Regions from separate parts of the Brevundimonas sp. NPDC046655 genome, predicted to be linked through region 1. Evidence: predicted binding sites of a transcription regulator. Region 1 holds the regulator's gene; the other holds the start of a gene.
What was found. Region 1 encodes LexA, which represses DNA repair genes until DNA is damaged. Its sites were predicted from a motif close to ATGTTCNCNANNTGTTCT; they were not measured.
Positions count from the first base shown of each region.

Region 2: the regulator LexA is predicted to act here: its motif matches at 6,278-6,295, upstream of uvrA (excinuclease ABC subunit UvrA).

Region 1 is NZ_JBJDPV010000001.1:339,471-347,601, reverse strand. It holds gene trpE (anthranilate synthase component I) at 1-1,260, shown strand, start outside; gene ACI2KI_RS01695 (hypothetical protein) at 1,257-1,445, opposite strand; gene ACI2KI_RS01690 (anthranilate synthase component II) at 1,555-2,145, shown strand; gene trpD (anthranilate phosphoribosyltransferase) at 2,150-3,184, shown strand; gene trpC (indole-3-glycerol phosphate synthase TrpC) at 3,181-3,978, shown strand; gene lexA (transcriptional repressor LexA) at 5,101-5,793, shown strand; gene ACI2KI_RS01670 (ComEC/Rec2 family competence protein) at 5,774-7,822, opposite strand; gene gltX (glutamate--tRNA ligase) at 7,941-8,131, shown strand, end outside.
Region 2 is NZ_JBJDPV010000001.1:719,215-727,345, reverse strand. It holds gene trmFO (methylenetetrahydrofolate--tRNA-(uracil(54)-C(5))-methyltransferase (FADH(2)-oxidizing) TrmFO) at 1-1,289, opposite strand, end outside; gene ACI2KI_RS03480 (hypothetical protein) at 1,394-2,320, shown strand; gene ACI2KI_RS03475 (hypothetical protein) at 2,342-3,229, shown strand; gene uvrA (excinuclease ABC subunit UvrA) at 3,260-6,199, opposite strand; gene ACI2KI_RS03465 (hypothetical protein) at 6,362-7,258, shown strand; gene ACI2KI_RS03460 (group III truncated hemoglobin) at 7,219-7,743, opposite strand; gene ACI2KI_RS03455 (hypothetical protein) at 7,869-8,006, shown strand; gene ACI2KI_RS03450 (ABC-F family ATP-binding cassette domain-containing protein) at 7,972-8,131, shown strand, end outside.

The DNA of each region.
Region 1 (8,131 bases):
GACCGTTTCACCGCTGAAGACCGCCCCGCGCTCGAATCCCTGCGCGCCCTGATCGCCGCCACCCGGTTCGACCTGCCCGACGATCTGCCGCCCATGGCCGCCGGCCTGTTCGGCGTCTTCGGCTACGACATGGTGCGGCTGCTGGAGCCGCTGGGTCCGGCGAACCCTGACCCGCTGAATCTGCCCGACGCCGTCATGGCGCGCCCGTCGCTGGTCGCCATTTTCGACTCGGTGAAGCACGAGATCGTCCTGATCGCCGCGGCCTATCCCGACAGCGATGTCGAGGCGGACACGGCGTTCAACGCCGCCATCGCCCGCCTCGACGACTTCGAGGATCGCCTTCGCGGCCCCCTGCCGATCCAGCGCGAAGCCGCGCCGGTTCCCGCCCCGGAATTCCGCTCGCCCGTCGATGCCGCCGGCTTCGACGCCATGGTCGCCAGGGCCAAGGACTACATCGCCGCCGGCGACATCTTCCAGGTCGTGCTGGCCCACCGCTTCTCCGCGCCGTGGAGCCAGGACCCGTTCGCCTTTTATCGGTCGCTGCGTCGCGGCAACCCGTCGCCCTATCTCTTCTTCCTCGACTACGTCGATTTCCAGCTGGCCGGCTCCAGCCCTGAGATCCTGGTCCGGTTGAAGGACGGTCGCGTCACCATCCGCCCCCTGGCCGGCACCCGCCCGCGCGGCGCCACGCCCGAGCAGGACAAGGCGCTGGAAGCCGAGCTTCTGGCCGATCCCAAGGAGCGGGCCGAACACCTGATGCTGCTCGATCTGGGCCGCAACGACGTGGGCCGCGTCTCGTCGCCCGGCTCGGTCGAGGTCACGGAAAGCTTCGTCGTCGAACGCTACAGCCAGGTCATGCACATCGTCTCCAACGTGCACGGCGCCGCTGATCCCAAGCTGGACGCGGTCGATACCCTTTTGGCTGCCCTGCCCGCCGGCACCCTGTCCGGCGCGCCAAAGGTACGGGCCATGGAGATCATCGACGAACTGGAAACCGAGAAGCGCGGCGTCGGCTATGGCGGGGGCGTGGGCTATATCTCGGCCAATGGCGAGGCGGACATCTGCATCGTCCTGCGCACCGCCATGTTCGCTAAAGACAGGATCTTCGTTCAGGCTGGTGCCGGGGTCGTCGCCGACAGCGATCCCGCCGCTGAATACGCCGAAACCCTGGCCAAGGCCCGCGCCCCGATGAAGGCGGCCGAGGACGCGTGGCGATTCACCGCGACGACTCGCGGCCAGGGCGCCGACGGCAAGATCTAAGGATTGGAAACCGTGGAACCCTGGTCGAACGACACGCCGGGGCCCACGACCATGGTCCCCGCCAGCATCACCGCCGCCGTCGCGGCGAAGGCGGCCGCCGCCAGCAGGCGCAGCGGCTTGGGTTGCTCTATGACCGGTTCGTTCAACAGGTCGCGGGCGTCGCGGATGGCTTCTAAGCGGGTCAAGACGGATTTCTTCCGATGGCGATGCTCCTGTATCGCGCGGACAGCTTAACGTCCGCTTTCAGTCCGCCTTCGCTTGGCGCGTCGTCACTCCCGTCCTAAGAACCCTGCCATGATCCTCGTCGTCGATAACTACGACAGCTTTACCTACAATCTCGTCCACTACCTCGCGGAGCTGGGCGCCCAGACGCATGTCGTCCGCAACGACGACCTGACGGTGGACGAAGCCTGGGCGCTGAAGCCTGAGGCCGTACTCCTGTCGCCTGGGCCATGCGCCCCCGATCAAGCCGGCATCTGCCTGCCGCTGATCACGACCGCGCCGCAGGACATGCCCATCTTCGGCGTGTGCCTGGGGCATCAGGCCATCGGGCAAGCCTTTGGCGGCGAGGTGATCCGCGCAAAGACCCTGATGCACGGCAAGACCTCGCCGATCGAGCATGAGGGCCGCAGCGTCTTCGCCGGCCTGCCATCGCCCTTTATCGCCACCCGCTATCACTCCCTGGCCGTGCGCCGCGAAACCCTGCCGGCCGAGTTGGAGGTCACCGCCTGGACCGCCGACGGCGAGATCATGGGCCTGGCTCACCGCACCCGGCCGATCCATGGCGTGCAGTTCCACCCGGAATCCATCGCCACCGAGCACGGCCACGACATGATCGCAAACTTCCTCGATCTGGCGGGCGTCAAGCGTCTGGCGACGGTCTGAGCCCATGGACGGTTTCAAGCCTCTGCTGGGCAAGCTGGTGGACGGGCGCGTCCTGACGCCGGATGAAGCCCACGCCTTCTTCTCGGCCTGCCTACGCGGCGAACCGACCCCGTCCCAGGTCGCCGCCGCCGTCACGGCCCTGCGCATTCGCGGCGAGACGGTGGACGAGATCGTCGCCTTCGCCACCGCCATGCGCGATGCGGCCCTGTCGCTGGATCACCCCTTCGACGAGGTGATCGACACCTGCGGCACAGGCGGCGACGGCCAGCACACCTTCAACGTCTCGACGGCGGCGGCCTTCGTCCTGGCGGGCGCCGGGCTCAAGGTCGCCAAGCACGGCAACCGCGCCATCAGTTCCAAGTCCGGTTCCTCCGACGTCCTGGCCGCGCTGGGCGTCAACCTGGACGCCACCATCCCGCAACAGGCCCGCGCCCTGGATCAGGCCGGCATCGCCTTCCTGTTCGCACCCACCTATCACGGGGCCATGCGCCACGTCGGGCCGGTGCGCGCCGAGATCGGTTTTCGTACGGTTTTCAACCTTCTGGGACCGCTTTGTAATCCAGCCCATGCGAACCGTCAGGTCATGGGCGTCTATGATCCCGCCCTGCTGGAGCCTCTGGCCGAGGTGCTGGGCCGTCTCGGCGCCCGCCGCGCCTGGACCGTACACGGTCAGGGTCTGGACGAACTGACCACCACTGGCCCGACTGAAGTGGCCGAATGGAAGGACGGCGCCGTCCGCCGCTTCACCGTCACCCCCGCCGACGCCGGCCTGCCGCTGGCGACGCTGGACGACCTGCGCGGCGGCGACGCCGAGCATAATGCGGCGGCGCTGACGGCCCTGCTGGCGGGCGAACCCGGCCCCTATCGCGACATCGTCGTGCTGAACGCCGCCGCCGCCCTGGTCGTGGCCGACCGCGCCGCCGACCTGCGCGAAGGCGCCGAACTGGCCGCCGCCGTCATCGACGACGGCCGCGCGGACCGCGCGCTGGAAACCCTGGTGCGCGTCACCAACACCCCTATCGAGCCCGAGGCCGCATGACCGACGTTCTGGCGAAGATCGCCGCCTACAAGCGCGAAGACGTAGCCGCCCGCAAGCTTGCGACCTCTCAGGACGCCATCGAGGCCCTCGCCGCCCAGGCCTCGGCCCCGCGCGGCTTCCGCGCCGCTCTGGAACGCAAGGCCGAGGACACCGGCCGCCCGGCCCTGATCGCCGAGATCAAGAAGGCCAGCCCCTCCAAGGGCCTGATCCGCGCCGACTTCGATCCGCCCGCGCTGGCAAAAGCCTATGAACGCGGCGGCGCGACCTGCCTGTCCGTCCTGACCGACGGCCCCAGCTTCCAGGGCGACGACGGCTTCCTGGCCGCCGCCCGCGACGCGGTCGCCCTGCCCTGCCTGCGCAAGGACTTCCTGGTCGATCCCTGGCAGGTGGCCGAGAGCCGCGCCCTGGGCGCCGACTGCATCCTCATCATCCTGGCCATGGTCGACAACGCCCTGGCCGCCGAGCTTCTGGCCGAGGCCGAGCGCTTCGGCATGGACGCCCTGATCGAGACCCACGACGAGGCCGAGATGGCCCGCGCCTGCAAGCTGGGCGGCGATCTGGTGGGCGTCAACAACCGCAGCCTTCGCACCTTCGAGGTCGACCTCGACGCCACCGAGCGCCTGTCCATGCTCAGCCCCGTCAAAGCCTTGCTGGTGGCCGAAAGCGGCATCTTCACCCCCGACGACGTCCAGCGCGTCACCGACGCCCACGCCCAAGCCATCCTCGTCGGCGAAAGCTTGATGCGTCAGGATGATGTGGAAGCGGCGACCAAGGCCCTGCTGTCGCTGAGTTAACGTCGGATATCGGCTCAGCAGGAAATGTCAGCTTCCGACCCGTCGCGGACATTGGCGGGGTGCAGCTCTTACCGCCTGCGCTCATGGATAAGCACGATTGTCTCAAACAGCTTTCCGTCTGGGTATCTATCAAACTGGCTCGACAGGCGCTGATCGACAGGTGATCCGCCATCGATGCTAACCGTCACTGTAAATCGGCACTCGGGGATGCCGTAATATGATCCACAGGAGACGTCTCGAACGCCAATGAGGGACACGTTGTCGTTTGGACGCTGCTGAAAGCGTGCGGTCCGCTCCGAGTAGCTGGACCAATGCGTCTGAACATATGCGACGACTTCCTCGTTGGTCGGAGCGACTAGCGCTGACGAAATGGGCGCGCTGTGACCCGTCATTCCCGTACAAGCCGCGATCAAACAGCCTGATAACGCGACAGGCGCGTGCGTTCGCACATGACGCCCAACTGGATTGATCATGGGCATCACGGGGTCTCCTGTCTTTCGGATATAAATGTGGAACATCCGCTTCCCATTTTTAGCTGACATCGACGGCGACGGCTTTTCGGCCTGGAGGCCAATGTCCGCTCTGGGCTCCGGTGCCCAGGACCGTAATCGACCCATTGCGGAACTTGACGATAGACTACTTTCAATGTCCCGTTTGTAGGTGCCCAAAACTACACCCCACCATCACCCGATCGTTCGCTGGCTAGACCGAGAGTTCGATCATGAGTTTTACCGTGTGGGAAACTGGCTCGTCCTCATAGTCTCAGTGGGGTTGGTGCCAATGCTGCTTTTCGGAGCTACAGCAGCCACGGTCGCCATTAGTGTGATCTGGGGAGCGCCCTGGTGCTTGCTCTTCGGCTGGAGAGGATATTTTTGGATCCAGCGGTTCGAAGCTCGTGAGCGACGACGGCGCGAGAGACAGAGGCGCAGGCGTCTCAGACACGTCAATGAGGCTGATGAGGGAGCTTCATGAGTCGGTGTTGCAGCTTTCCACCCTTAGCTGACATCCAAAGAAGCCGCTTTGAGCGGCAGCGCCCCCTCAACGCGGCCGAGTTGACATTCAGCAAGAACACTTACAGAACATCGACAACGGTTCACGCCTTGTTCTGGAAGCCTTGCGCCCATGCTCACCAAGAAGCAGCACGAACTCCTGATGTTCATTCACGAACGGATTCAGGAAACGGGCGTCTCGCCCTCCTTCGACGAGATGAAGGAGGCGCTGGATCTGGCGTCCAAGTCGGGCATCCACCGCCTGATCACGGCGCTGGAAGAACGCGGCTTCATCCGCCGTCTGGCCCACCGCGCCCGCGCGCTGGAAGTGACCAAGCTGCCGGAACAGGCCACGGCCGGCGCGCCGCGCGGCCACGCGGGCTTCAAGCCCGGCGTGATCGAAGGCGGCGGTCGCCCCCGCGCCGCTGAGCCTGCCAACGACACGCGCGAACTGGCCTTGATGGGCAAGATCGCGGCCGGCACGCCCATCGACGCCATCGAGCATGAGACCGCCCGCTATCCCGTGCCGGAAACCATGCTGGGCGCGGGCGAACACTATCTGCTCGAGATCGAGGGCGATTCGATGATCGAGGCCGGCATCCTCAACGGCGACATGGTCATCATCAAATCCACCGCCGACGCCTCGTCCGGCGAGATCGTGGTGGCCTTGGTCGAGGGTGAACAGGCCACGCTGAAGCGCCTGCGCAAGAAGGGCGCCTCCATCGCTCTGGAGCCCGCCAACCGCAACTACGAGACCAAGATCTACGGCTCGGATCAGGTCGCGGTCCAAGGCAAGCTGGTCGGCCTTATCCGCCGCTATCACTGAAGTCGGGATCGGCCTGACGCGTCCACGGCCGCTGGCCGCGCACGTCAGCCGCCCACACCGCCTTCCAGCCCGCGCCCACGCGCCACAGTTCCACCGAGCCCCCGCGCGAGTAGTCAACGCCGTCCAGCACCAGCCGGTCCGCGCATGAAGCGGGCAACCATGTCAAATCGGCCCGGCTGCTGACGACCAACGCCGACCGGCACATCGCGTCCAACTGTTCCGCCGTCGGCCCCTTCTTCCCCCACCACAGCGCGACCGGCCCAGCCGCTTCCGGCGCGCAGAAGGACCGCCTGCAGGCCCAGCCCTCCTCCGGTCTCGGCGTCAGTGCCAACCCGCGCCGCCGCGACCACAGATCGGCCGCGAACTGCCGCACGCCGGGCCGCACCACGACCGCCGCCTCGGCCTGCCGCCAGGCCGCATTGGTCCCGCCGTCGCCGATCCACAGATCCGGCGCCGCCGGACGCGGCCAGATCAGCACAGCCGCCGCCAGCGGCAGACCCAGCCAGCGCAACCGCCCGCGCCACAGGCAGATGAACAGGATGCCCAGGAAGGCCACCGGCAGAGCCGCCGCCGGGGCGCTGGCCACCGTCTGCACCGCCCCCGGCAGGCCCGCCGTCCAGTGGCCGATGGCCAGCATCAGATCGACGCCCTTGCCCGCCAGCCACAGGAAGGGCGCGCCCAGCCCCAGCGGCTCCAGCGCCGCGCCCAGCGCCAGCGCCGGCATCAGGATGAAGTCCGCGACCGGCGCCGTGCCCATGTTGGCGACCAGGCCATAGACGGCGGTGCGGTTGAAATGCTGCATGGCGAACGGCCCGGTCGCCATGCCCGCGACCAGACTGGCGGTGCATGCCACCAGCAGCCAACTGCCCAGCCTCTGCGCCGCCACGAAGGGCCAGGGCGCGGAAATCTCCTTGATCCGGCGCGGCCAGACCTCGGACAGCGCTACCAGAGCCGCTGTCGCCGCGAACGACATCTGGAACCCTGGCGTGACGATGGCCTCGGGTTGCAGCAACAGAACCGCGAAAGCCGCAACCGCCAGGGCGTGCATGGTCACCGCCTGTCGATCCAGCAGGATGGCGACAAAGGCTATGGAGGCCGTGATCGCCGCCCGCTCGGCGGGCGGCGGCGTGCCCGACACCACCAGATAGGTCCCGACCGCGATCAGCCCCGCGACCGCCGCGACCTTCTTGCCCGACACCCTGAGCGCCAGCCACGGCCAGGCCGCGACGCCCAGCCGCACGGCGAAGAAGACAAAGCCGCCGACGATGGCCATGTGCAGGCCCGAGATCGACAGGATATGCGCCAGCCCGGAATCGCGCATTGCGTCCAGATCCTCGCGCCCGATCCAGGTCTCATGTCCCGTGGTCATGGCGGCGGCGATTCCGCCCGTCCGCTCGCCCAGCCGCGCCACGATCCTCTGCGCCAGCGCATAACGCGCCGCATTGATTTTCATCGCCAGTCGCACCCGCCAGGGCGGCTCGGGCAGAACCGTCGGTCGTGTCTGCCCCAGAGCGAACAGCGTCCCGCCCATGCCCTGGAAGAAAGCATTGCGGCCGAAGTCATAGGCCCCCGGACTGGCCGGCGCCGGCGGCGGGTTCAGAATGCCATAGAGACGCACCGCCGTCCCCGGCGCCGGCGGCTCGCCGCGCACCGTCGCCCGCAACCGAACCGGCGTCGCCTCGGGGGTCAGCCCCCTGATCCGCACCGGCGCCACGACGATTCGCGCGCCGCGCTCGCCGGGACTGTCGATGTCCATGACCCAGGCCTCGACCACGGTCGACTCGGCCAGGGCCGGCGCGATCGGCCCGTTGACCGCCTCGGTCCTGAGTTTGGCTGTCGCCGCCCCGCCGCACAGGCAGGCCAGCATCAGCAGGGCGAGGGTCCGGCGCCGCGCCAGCCCAAGCCGCCGCCCTGCCAGCCAGGCCCCGCCTGTCAGCACCGCCGCCAGCATCAGCGGCCATCCCGCCGGTTCGGCCCTCAAGGCGAAATAGATCGCGCAGCCGCCGCCAAAGAAGACCGGCGCCCACAATCGCCACCGATCCGTCTGCGCCGCGACCTCGGCGCGCCCCCCGTCAAGAACCCTTAAGGCAAGGCTTCGCTTTGGCGCGCGCGGGCGTATAAGGGCCTCCGCAACGGACCCTTCCTGAATGACCTCCCCTTCCTCGACTGTCGTCACCCGCTTCGCCCCCTCGCCCACAGGCTACCTGCATATCGGCGGGGCGAGAACCGCGTTATTCAACTGGCTGTACGCCAGGAGCCGGGGCGGGAAATTCCTGATCCGCGTCGAGGACACGGACCGCGAGCGTTCGACCGACGACGCCGTGAAGGCCATCTTCGA
Region 2 (8,131 bases), 380 kb from region 1:
ACCTTGGGGGCTTCCAGCGGCGGCAGCAGGCCGTAGTTGATGTTCATCGGCTGGAACTTGGAGCCTTCCAGATGGCCGCCGGTGATGTGCTCGACCAAGGCGCCCATGGCGGTTTCAGGCGGCGGGGCCGACAGGTCGCGGCCGAGAGCTTGCGCGGCGGCCAGACGGCCGGTCAACAGGCCCATGGCGGCGCTTTCGACATAGCCCTCGACCCCCGTCACCTGACCGGCGAAGCGCAGGCGCGGCATGGCCTTCATGCGCAGCTGCTTGTCCAGCAGTTGCGGGCTGTTGAGGTAGGTGTTGCGGTGCAGGCCGCCAAGACGCGCGAACTGGGCGTTCTGCAGACCCGGAATCATGCGGAAGGTCTCGGCCTGCGCCCCGTGCTTCAGCTTGGTCTGGAAGCCGACCATGTTGAAAAGGGTGCCCAGGGCGTTGTCCTGACGCAGCTGGACGATGGCGTGGGCCTTGACCGTCGGGTTGCGCGGATTGGTCAGGCCGACGGGCTTCATCGGGCCGTGACGCAGGGTTTCGCGGCCACGCTCAGCCATGACCTCGATCGGCAGGCAGCCGTCGAAGTAGGGGACGTTTTCCCAGTCCTTGAACTCGGCCTTGGGGCCGCCCAGCAGGGCGTCGATGAAGGCGTCGTACTGTGCCTTGTCCATCGGGCAGTTGACGTAGGCGGCGGCGTCGCCGCCGGGGCCTTCCTTGTCATAGCGCGACTGACGCCAGGCGATGTCGAAGTCGATGCTGTCGGCGTGGATGATCGGGGCGATGGCGTCGAAGAAGCTGAGGCTCTCTTCGCCGGTCATCTTCAGGATGGCGTCGGCCAGGGCGGGCGAGGTCAGCGGGCCGGTGGCGACGATGACATTGTCCCATTCCTCCGGCGGCAGACCGGCGATTTCCTCGCGCACGATGGTCACCAGCGGGTGGGCTTCCAGCTTGGCCGTCACAGCTTGCGAGAAACCGTCGCGGTCGACGGCCAGGGCGCCGCCCGCCGGGACCTGATGGGCGTCGCCGCATTCCATGATGATCGAGCCCAGCGCCCGCATCTCGGCGTGGAGCAGGCCCACGGCGTTGAACTCCCAGTCGTCCGAGCGGAAGGAGTTGGAGCAGACCAGCTCGGCCAGACCGTCCGTCTGGTGCGCATCGGTCTTGACGCCCGGCACGCCGCGCATTTCGTGCAGGATGACGGGCACGCCCGCCTGGGCGATCTGCCAGGCGGCTTCGGAGCCGGCGAGGCCGCCGCCGATAACGTGGACGAGTTTGGGGGTGGAAGCTGCGTTCGACATGGCGGCCTTCTAGCGGTCCCGGAGCCTTCCGTCAGCCTGTCATTGCGGCGGGGTGGCGAAGCGGCCGCTGTCTGGCGTATGACGAAGCTTAAGAGGAGCCCACCATGACCACGGCGTTTTCCATTGGCGAGGCCCTGGCCTCCGGTTTCAGGCTGACGCGACGCCGACCTTTGCGGGTCTGGATGTGGGGCGTGGCGTCGGTGGCGCCGTCGCTGCTGGTGGGCGCGCTGATGCTGCGCCTGTTCGGCGCCATGGCCCTGACGGACATGGGGTCGGAAGAGCCCTCCGCCGCTTTTGTCGAGCAGATGGTGCAGTTCCAGGCCCTGTCGGGGCTGGCGAATATTCTGCAGATGTTGATCTGGGTGGTGGTGACCGCCGCCATCTTCCGGACAGTGCTGTTCCCCGAGCGTGCAGATCGTTTCGCCGGGCTCAAGGTCGGCATGGACGAGGTGCGCGTCGCCGTGGTCGGCCTGGCCATGGTCATCGGCTTCTACGCCGCCGCCATCGTGATCGCCCTGATCGCCTTCGCCGTCGGGGCCGGGCTGTGGTTCGTGTCGGAGGCGGCGGCGGTCGCCGTGGGGCTGCTGGTTGCGGTTGTCGCCGGGCTGGCGGTCTGGGGCGTCATCCTGCGGGCCTGTCTGATCATGCCGGCCAGCGTGGCTCTGGGCGACTTCGCCTTTGTTCAGGGCTGGAAGCTGTCGAAGGGGCAGGTGCTGCGGTTGCTGGGGCTGAGCCTGGCTATCGTTGTCGTCGTGCTCGCCATCGAATTGGCCCTGCTTGTGATCGTCGCCGTGGTCCTGTTCCTGCTGGCCGGGCTTAATGTCTTCAGCCTGGCGGCCATGCTGGAACAGGGGGCTCCGCCGACGGTGGATTGGGGCGTGCTGATCCCCTGGGCCCTGGCGGCCTTCGTGCCGCTGTCGTGGCTGCATGGCTTCCTGAATACGGTGATCATGGCGCCCTACGCCGAGGCCTGCCGATCGCTGCTGGCGCAAGCGCCGCAGGACGAAGCGCGTCCGGTTGCGCTAGGCTGATCGGGAATCGAGGACGACCGCATGATCTTTTCCGCCACCGACTGCGCCTTTGAGGGCTTCCGCCTGACGCGGCGCGCGCCCGTCGCCGTCCTGCTGTGGGCCGTGGCCTACGCCGTGTTCTTCGGCCTGCTCTTCCTGCTGGTGGGGTCGCATTTCGTCACCATCATGTCTCTGATCTCCCAGTTGGAGGGACAGACCGAGCCGTCGATCGAGGACATGCAGCCGCTGATGCAGGCCTATGGCGTCATCGTCGCCTGGGCCGTGCCTCTGGGCCTGTTCTTCAGCGCCGTGATCAGCACGGCCATCGCCCGATCGGTCATCCGGCCCGAGGATCGCAAGTTCGGCTACATGCGCCTTGGCAAGGACGAGCTGCGGGTGCTGGGCGCCAGCCTGATCGTCACCCTGATCATGTTCGGCGCGACCTTCGTCGGCTTCATGATCATCAGCCTGGTCGCCGCCCTGGCGGTGGCCGCGCCGGCGCTGTGGCTGGCTGTGGTCCTGTTGTCGCTGGCTGTGCTGGCGGTCGTGATCTGGCTGTCGGTGCGGCTCAGCCTGGTCGTACCGGCGACCTTCGCTGAGGGGCGGATTGCTGTGAAGTCGGCCTTCGCCATGACGGACAAGAAAATTTTCTGGCCCCTGTTGGGCATGGCGGTCATCGCGTGGGTCATGGCCATGCTGGTCGGCCTGCTGGGATCGGCCGTGGCCGCGCCGCTCAGCCTGATGGTCGGCGGGGCCGAGCGCATGGTCGGCATGGAGGGCGCCAGCGTCCCCAGCCTGCTCAGCGCCCTGGGGCCGATGCTGGCCGTGTCGCTGGTGGTCAACGCCGTCATGACGGCGGCCCAGGTCGTCATCATGTATGCGCCGTTCTCGGCCGCCTATCTGCAGCTCAAGGGCGCGGCGTGCCCCTGAGCTGACGGCGAGGACGCCTGACCGGGCCTGTCAGGCGCTCTTGCGGGCGCGAGGTTTCTTTTCGGCCTTCTGAACCTCAGGCAGGGCCGCCACGCGCGCCTTGCGGCGCTCCTCGTGGCGGTCCAACACCTCCTTGAGGTACTTGCCGGTCCAGCTGGCGGGGTTGCTCGCGACCTGTTCGGGGGTGCCGAAGGCCACGATCTCGCCGCCGCCGTCGCCGCCCTCGGGACCGAAGTCCAGCAGGTAGTCGGCGACCTTGATGACATCCAGATTGTGCTCGATGACGACGATGGTGTTGCCGTTGTCGACCAGTTCCTGAAGCACCTCCAGCAGCTTGCGCGTGTCCTCGAAGTGCAGGCCGGTCGTCGGCTCGTCGAGGATGTAGAGGGTCTTGCCGGTGGCGCGGCGGGCCAATTCCTTGGACAGCTTGACCCGTTGGGCCTCGCCGCCCGACAGGGTGGTGGCGGGCTGACCGACCTTGACGTAACCCAGACCCACGCGCTCCAGCGTCAGCATCTTGTCGCGGATCGAAGGCACGGCGTTGAAGAAGCGCGCGGCCTCTTCAACCGTCATGTCCAGAACGTCGGATATGCTCTTGCCCTTGAAGACAATTTCAAGGGTTTCGCGGTTGTAGCGCTTGCCCTTGCAGACGTCGCAGGTGACGTAGACGTCGGGCAGGAAGTGCATCTCGATCTTGATGACGCCGTCGCCCTGACAGGCCTCGCAGCGGCCGCCCTTGACGTTGAAGCTGAAGCGGCCGGGGCCGTAGCCGCGCGCCTTGGACTCGGGCAGGCCCGCATACCAGTCGCGGATCGGATTGAAGGCGCCGGTATAGGTGGCCGGGTTCGAGCGCGGGGTGCGGCCGATGGGCGACTGGTCGATGTCGATGACCTTGTCGAACTGCTCCAGCCCCTCGATCCTGTCGAAGTTGGCCGGGGCGTCCGAGGCGTTGTGCAGGCGGCGGGCGGCGGCCTTGTACAGGGTCTCGATGGTGAAGGTGGACTTGCCGCCGCCGGACACGCCGGTGACGCAGGTGAACAGGCCGACGGGGATATCGCCGGTGACGTTCTTCAGATTGTTGCCGGTGGCGCCGCTGATCTTCAGCATCCGCTTGCGGTCGACCGGGCGGCGGCCCTCGGGCGGCAGTTCGATCTCGCGCGCGCCGGTCAGGTACTGGCCGGTCAGCGACTTGGGATTGGCCATGACCTCGGCGGGCGTGCCCTGGGCGCAGATCTCGCCGCCGTGGACGCCGGCGGCCGGGCCCATGTCGATGACGTAATCGGCGGTCAGGATCGCCTCCTCGTCATGCTCGACCACCAGAACCGAGTTGCCGAGGTCGCGCAGGCCCATCAGGCTTTCCAGCAGACGGGTGTTGTCGCGCTGGTGCAGGCCGATGGAGGGTTCGTCCAGCACATAGAGGACGCCGGTCAGGCCCGAGCCGATCTGCGAGGCCAGGCGGATGCGCTGGCTCTCGCCGCCCGACAGGGTGCCGGAACTGCGCGACAGGCTGAGGTAATCCAGGCCGACGTTATTCAGGAAGCGCAGCCGGTCGGTGATCTCCTTGAGGATGCGGCGGCCGATCTCGCGCTGCTTGTCCGTCAGGTGATCGTCCAGGGTGGTGAACCACAGATAGGCCTTGGAGATCGACAGCCAGCTGATCTCGGCGATGTCGGCGCCGCCCACCTTGACCGCCAGGGCCTCAGGCTTCAGGCGCTTGCCGCCGCAGACCTCGCACGGCGTCTCCGACTGATAGCGGCCCAGTTCCTCGCGGACCCAGGCGCTGTCCGTTTCGCGCCAGCGGCGCTCCAGATTGGGCAGGACGCCTTCGAAGGCCTTGGCGACCTCGTATTTGCGGGCGTTGTCGTCATAGACGAACTTGATCTTCTCGCCGCTCGAACCGTGCAGGATGACCTTCTGGGCCTGTTCCGGCAGGTCGCGCCAGGCCTTGTCCATCGAGAAGCCGTAGTGCTGGGCCAGCGACTGCAGGGTTTGGGTGTAGAGCGGCGAGGGGCCGCGCGCCCAGGGAGCCACGGCGCCCTTGTGCAGGGTCTTGTCGCGGTCCGGGATCACAAGATCGGCGTCAAAGGCCAGCTTGACCCCGAGACCGTCGCAGGTCGGGCAGGCGCCGAAGGGATTGTTGAACGAGAACAGCCGCGGCTCGATCTCGCTGATGGTGAAGCCCGAGACAGGGCAGGCGAACTTCTCGGAAAAGACGATGCGGCGCGGTTCTTCGCCCTCTGCGGCGTTGGCCCATTCGGCCGTGGCGATGCCGTCGGCCAGGTTCAATGCGGTCTGGATGCTGTCGGCGTAGCGCGGCTCGAGACCTGCTTTGGTTACAATGCGATCGACGACAATATCGATGTCGTGCTTGAACTTCTTGTCGAGCGCGGGGGCGTCCTCGATGGCGTAGAATTCGCCGTCAATCTTGAGCCGCTGGAAGCCCTGACGCTGCCACTCGGCCATTTCCTTCTTGTACTCGCCCTTGCGGCCGCGAACGACGGGGGCCAGCAGCAGGAGGCGCTCGCCGTCGGGCAGGGCGGTCAGCTTGTCGACCATCTGGCTGACGGTCTGGCTCTCGATCGGCAGGCCGGTGGCGGGCGAATAGGGGACGCCGACGCGCGCCCACAGCAGGCGCATGTAGTCGTGGATCTCGGTGACCGTGCCCACCGTCGAGCGCGGGTTCTTGGAGGTCGTCTTCTGTTCGATGGAGATGGCCGGCGACAGGCCCTCGATCAGGTCGACGTCCGGCTTGCCCATCAGTTCCAGGAACTGACGCGCATAGGCCGACAGGCTCTCGACGTAGCGGCGCTGGCCCTCGGCGTAGATGGTGTCGAAGGCCAGGGATGACTTGCCCGACCCCGACAGCCCGGTCATCACGACCAGCTTCTCACGCGGGATATCGACGTCCACGCCCTTGAGGTTGTGCTCGCGGGCGCCGCGAACGCGGATGAAGTTGTGCTTTTCGGTCATGGAATCCGGGAACGCGGAAGACCCCGGAACGGTCCAGGGCGACGACGCTATATGGGGATCAATTCGTGCTTTTCAGCAAGAACAATATGCGAACACCATCATGAAGAAGTCTGAGCTGTCACGGGATGTCGACCTGCGGCTAGGCTAGGTGCCGGAGGCTCCATGTTTTACGTTATTCTGATGCTGGCTGGTCTTGCCGGGGGCGATCCTGGGTTGGGTTCGTCAGAGGCCACGTATGAAGAACTCAAGGTTGGCGGCGCGGCGCGGCGGCTGGAAAGGTTGGACGCCGAGGCTGCTCTCTGGCTCGACGCGGCGCTGGACCGTAGAGGGCATAGCGGCGACCGGACCGTTCTGATGGGGTGTGATCTGACCGATCCAAAGGCCGATCAGGAGCGGCGGGCCTTGAAGCGCCTCATGCGATCCGGCGATGAAACGGATTTCGAGCAAGCCGAGGCGCAGGTAGAGCGGCTTCAGAGGGCTGTGTCGCCCTCGGGTGCGGATCCGGAACCGCAGGGCGATGAAGACTGGCTAGTATGGGCGGCGGCGCGCGATCAGCAAGCCCGTCGGGCTCTTGGCGATGCGGCGCCGGAAGGCTTCGAGGCGCTGGCGGACGAAGCGACGACGCTTAGGCTGGAGGCGATGTGCGCGGAGGATTTCGCGCGAAGCCCTCGCCTGGGTAGGATACTTGATCGCTGGGCCGAACTGACGCCTGTCGCGCGTCGAGCAGCGTTTGTTCTGCTGATGCATCAGGACCACGATCCGGGGCTTCAGGCCAAGGGAGCCGCCGCGTTTCGCAGCCTGGGCCTGGACACGGATGTCAACCGCCAAGCATTCTCGCGACTGGCGGATCGAGCCGCGCTGAATCGTGGCGAGCCGCAGCTGTATGGCCGGCTCTATCAGTGCGCCACCGAGCCCCCAGCTCCGGACGGCGCCGTCTTGTCCCTCGAACAACTGGAGCGAAACCGCAAGATAATCGGACTGGAGCCTTTTGAACTTGAGTTCAGTCGAGTGTGCGGTCGTCAGCCCTCGGGCGTCCAGGCGGGTTCGGGGCGGCGGTAGCGTTCGCCGGGGCCGACCAGGACGCCGTTGGCGTTGGCGACGCCGAGTTCCAGGCTTTCGGCGATGCGGCGGGCGCGGACGATGAAGTGGTCGGCGGCGACCGGCGGACAGAGGTCGCGGGCGGCGGCCTCGAAGATCTGCAGCCAGCGGTCGAAGTGGCGGGCGTCGATAGGCAGGGGCAGGTGCTTCGGCATGGGGCGGCCCTGATAGACGCCGGTGGACAGGGCGACCGAGGACCAGAACAACTTCATCTGTTCCAGGTGCGGGCCCCAGTCCTCGATCCGTTCGGCGAAGATCGGGCCGATGAAGTCGTCGTCGCGGACGCGGGCGTAGAAGCCTTCGACCAGGGCGTCGATGAGGGCCTCGTCGATGCCGGTCTCGTCTCGAATCCGCTGAACGGCTTGGGCGCGGCGGGCCGCGGCCTCGGCACGGTCAGGCAGGGGCTTGTCGATGCGGAAGGCGACGGTTCGGTCAGGCGCGGTCATGGGCTGAAGATAGGGGCTCGGCGCCGCATCGCAAAAGCGTCGCAGGAGAATTGGGGTTGCGCTGCGAAAGATCAGCACCCATCCTTCTATTCAGCCAACGTATTTGACGAGGAGGCACGACGATCATGATCAGCGCTCTGGAAATCGGTTTCGCCCTTTCCGCTCCGCTCTTCGTGCTCGCCTATGTCCTCGCTCAACCCAAGCCCAAGCCCGTCCGCATCCGCACTCGTGACGCTCAACAGCGTCGCGGCCCGCACGCCTGACGGTCACACCCTATTCGATAATCTGAGCCTCGCCTTCGGGCGCGAGCGCACGGCCGTCGTGGGCCGCAACGGCGTGGGCAAGACCACGCTGCTGCGCCTTGTCGCCGGTCTGGCCGAACCCGCTG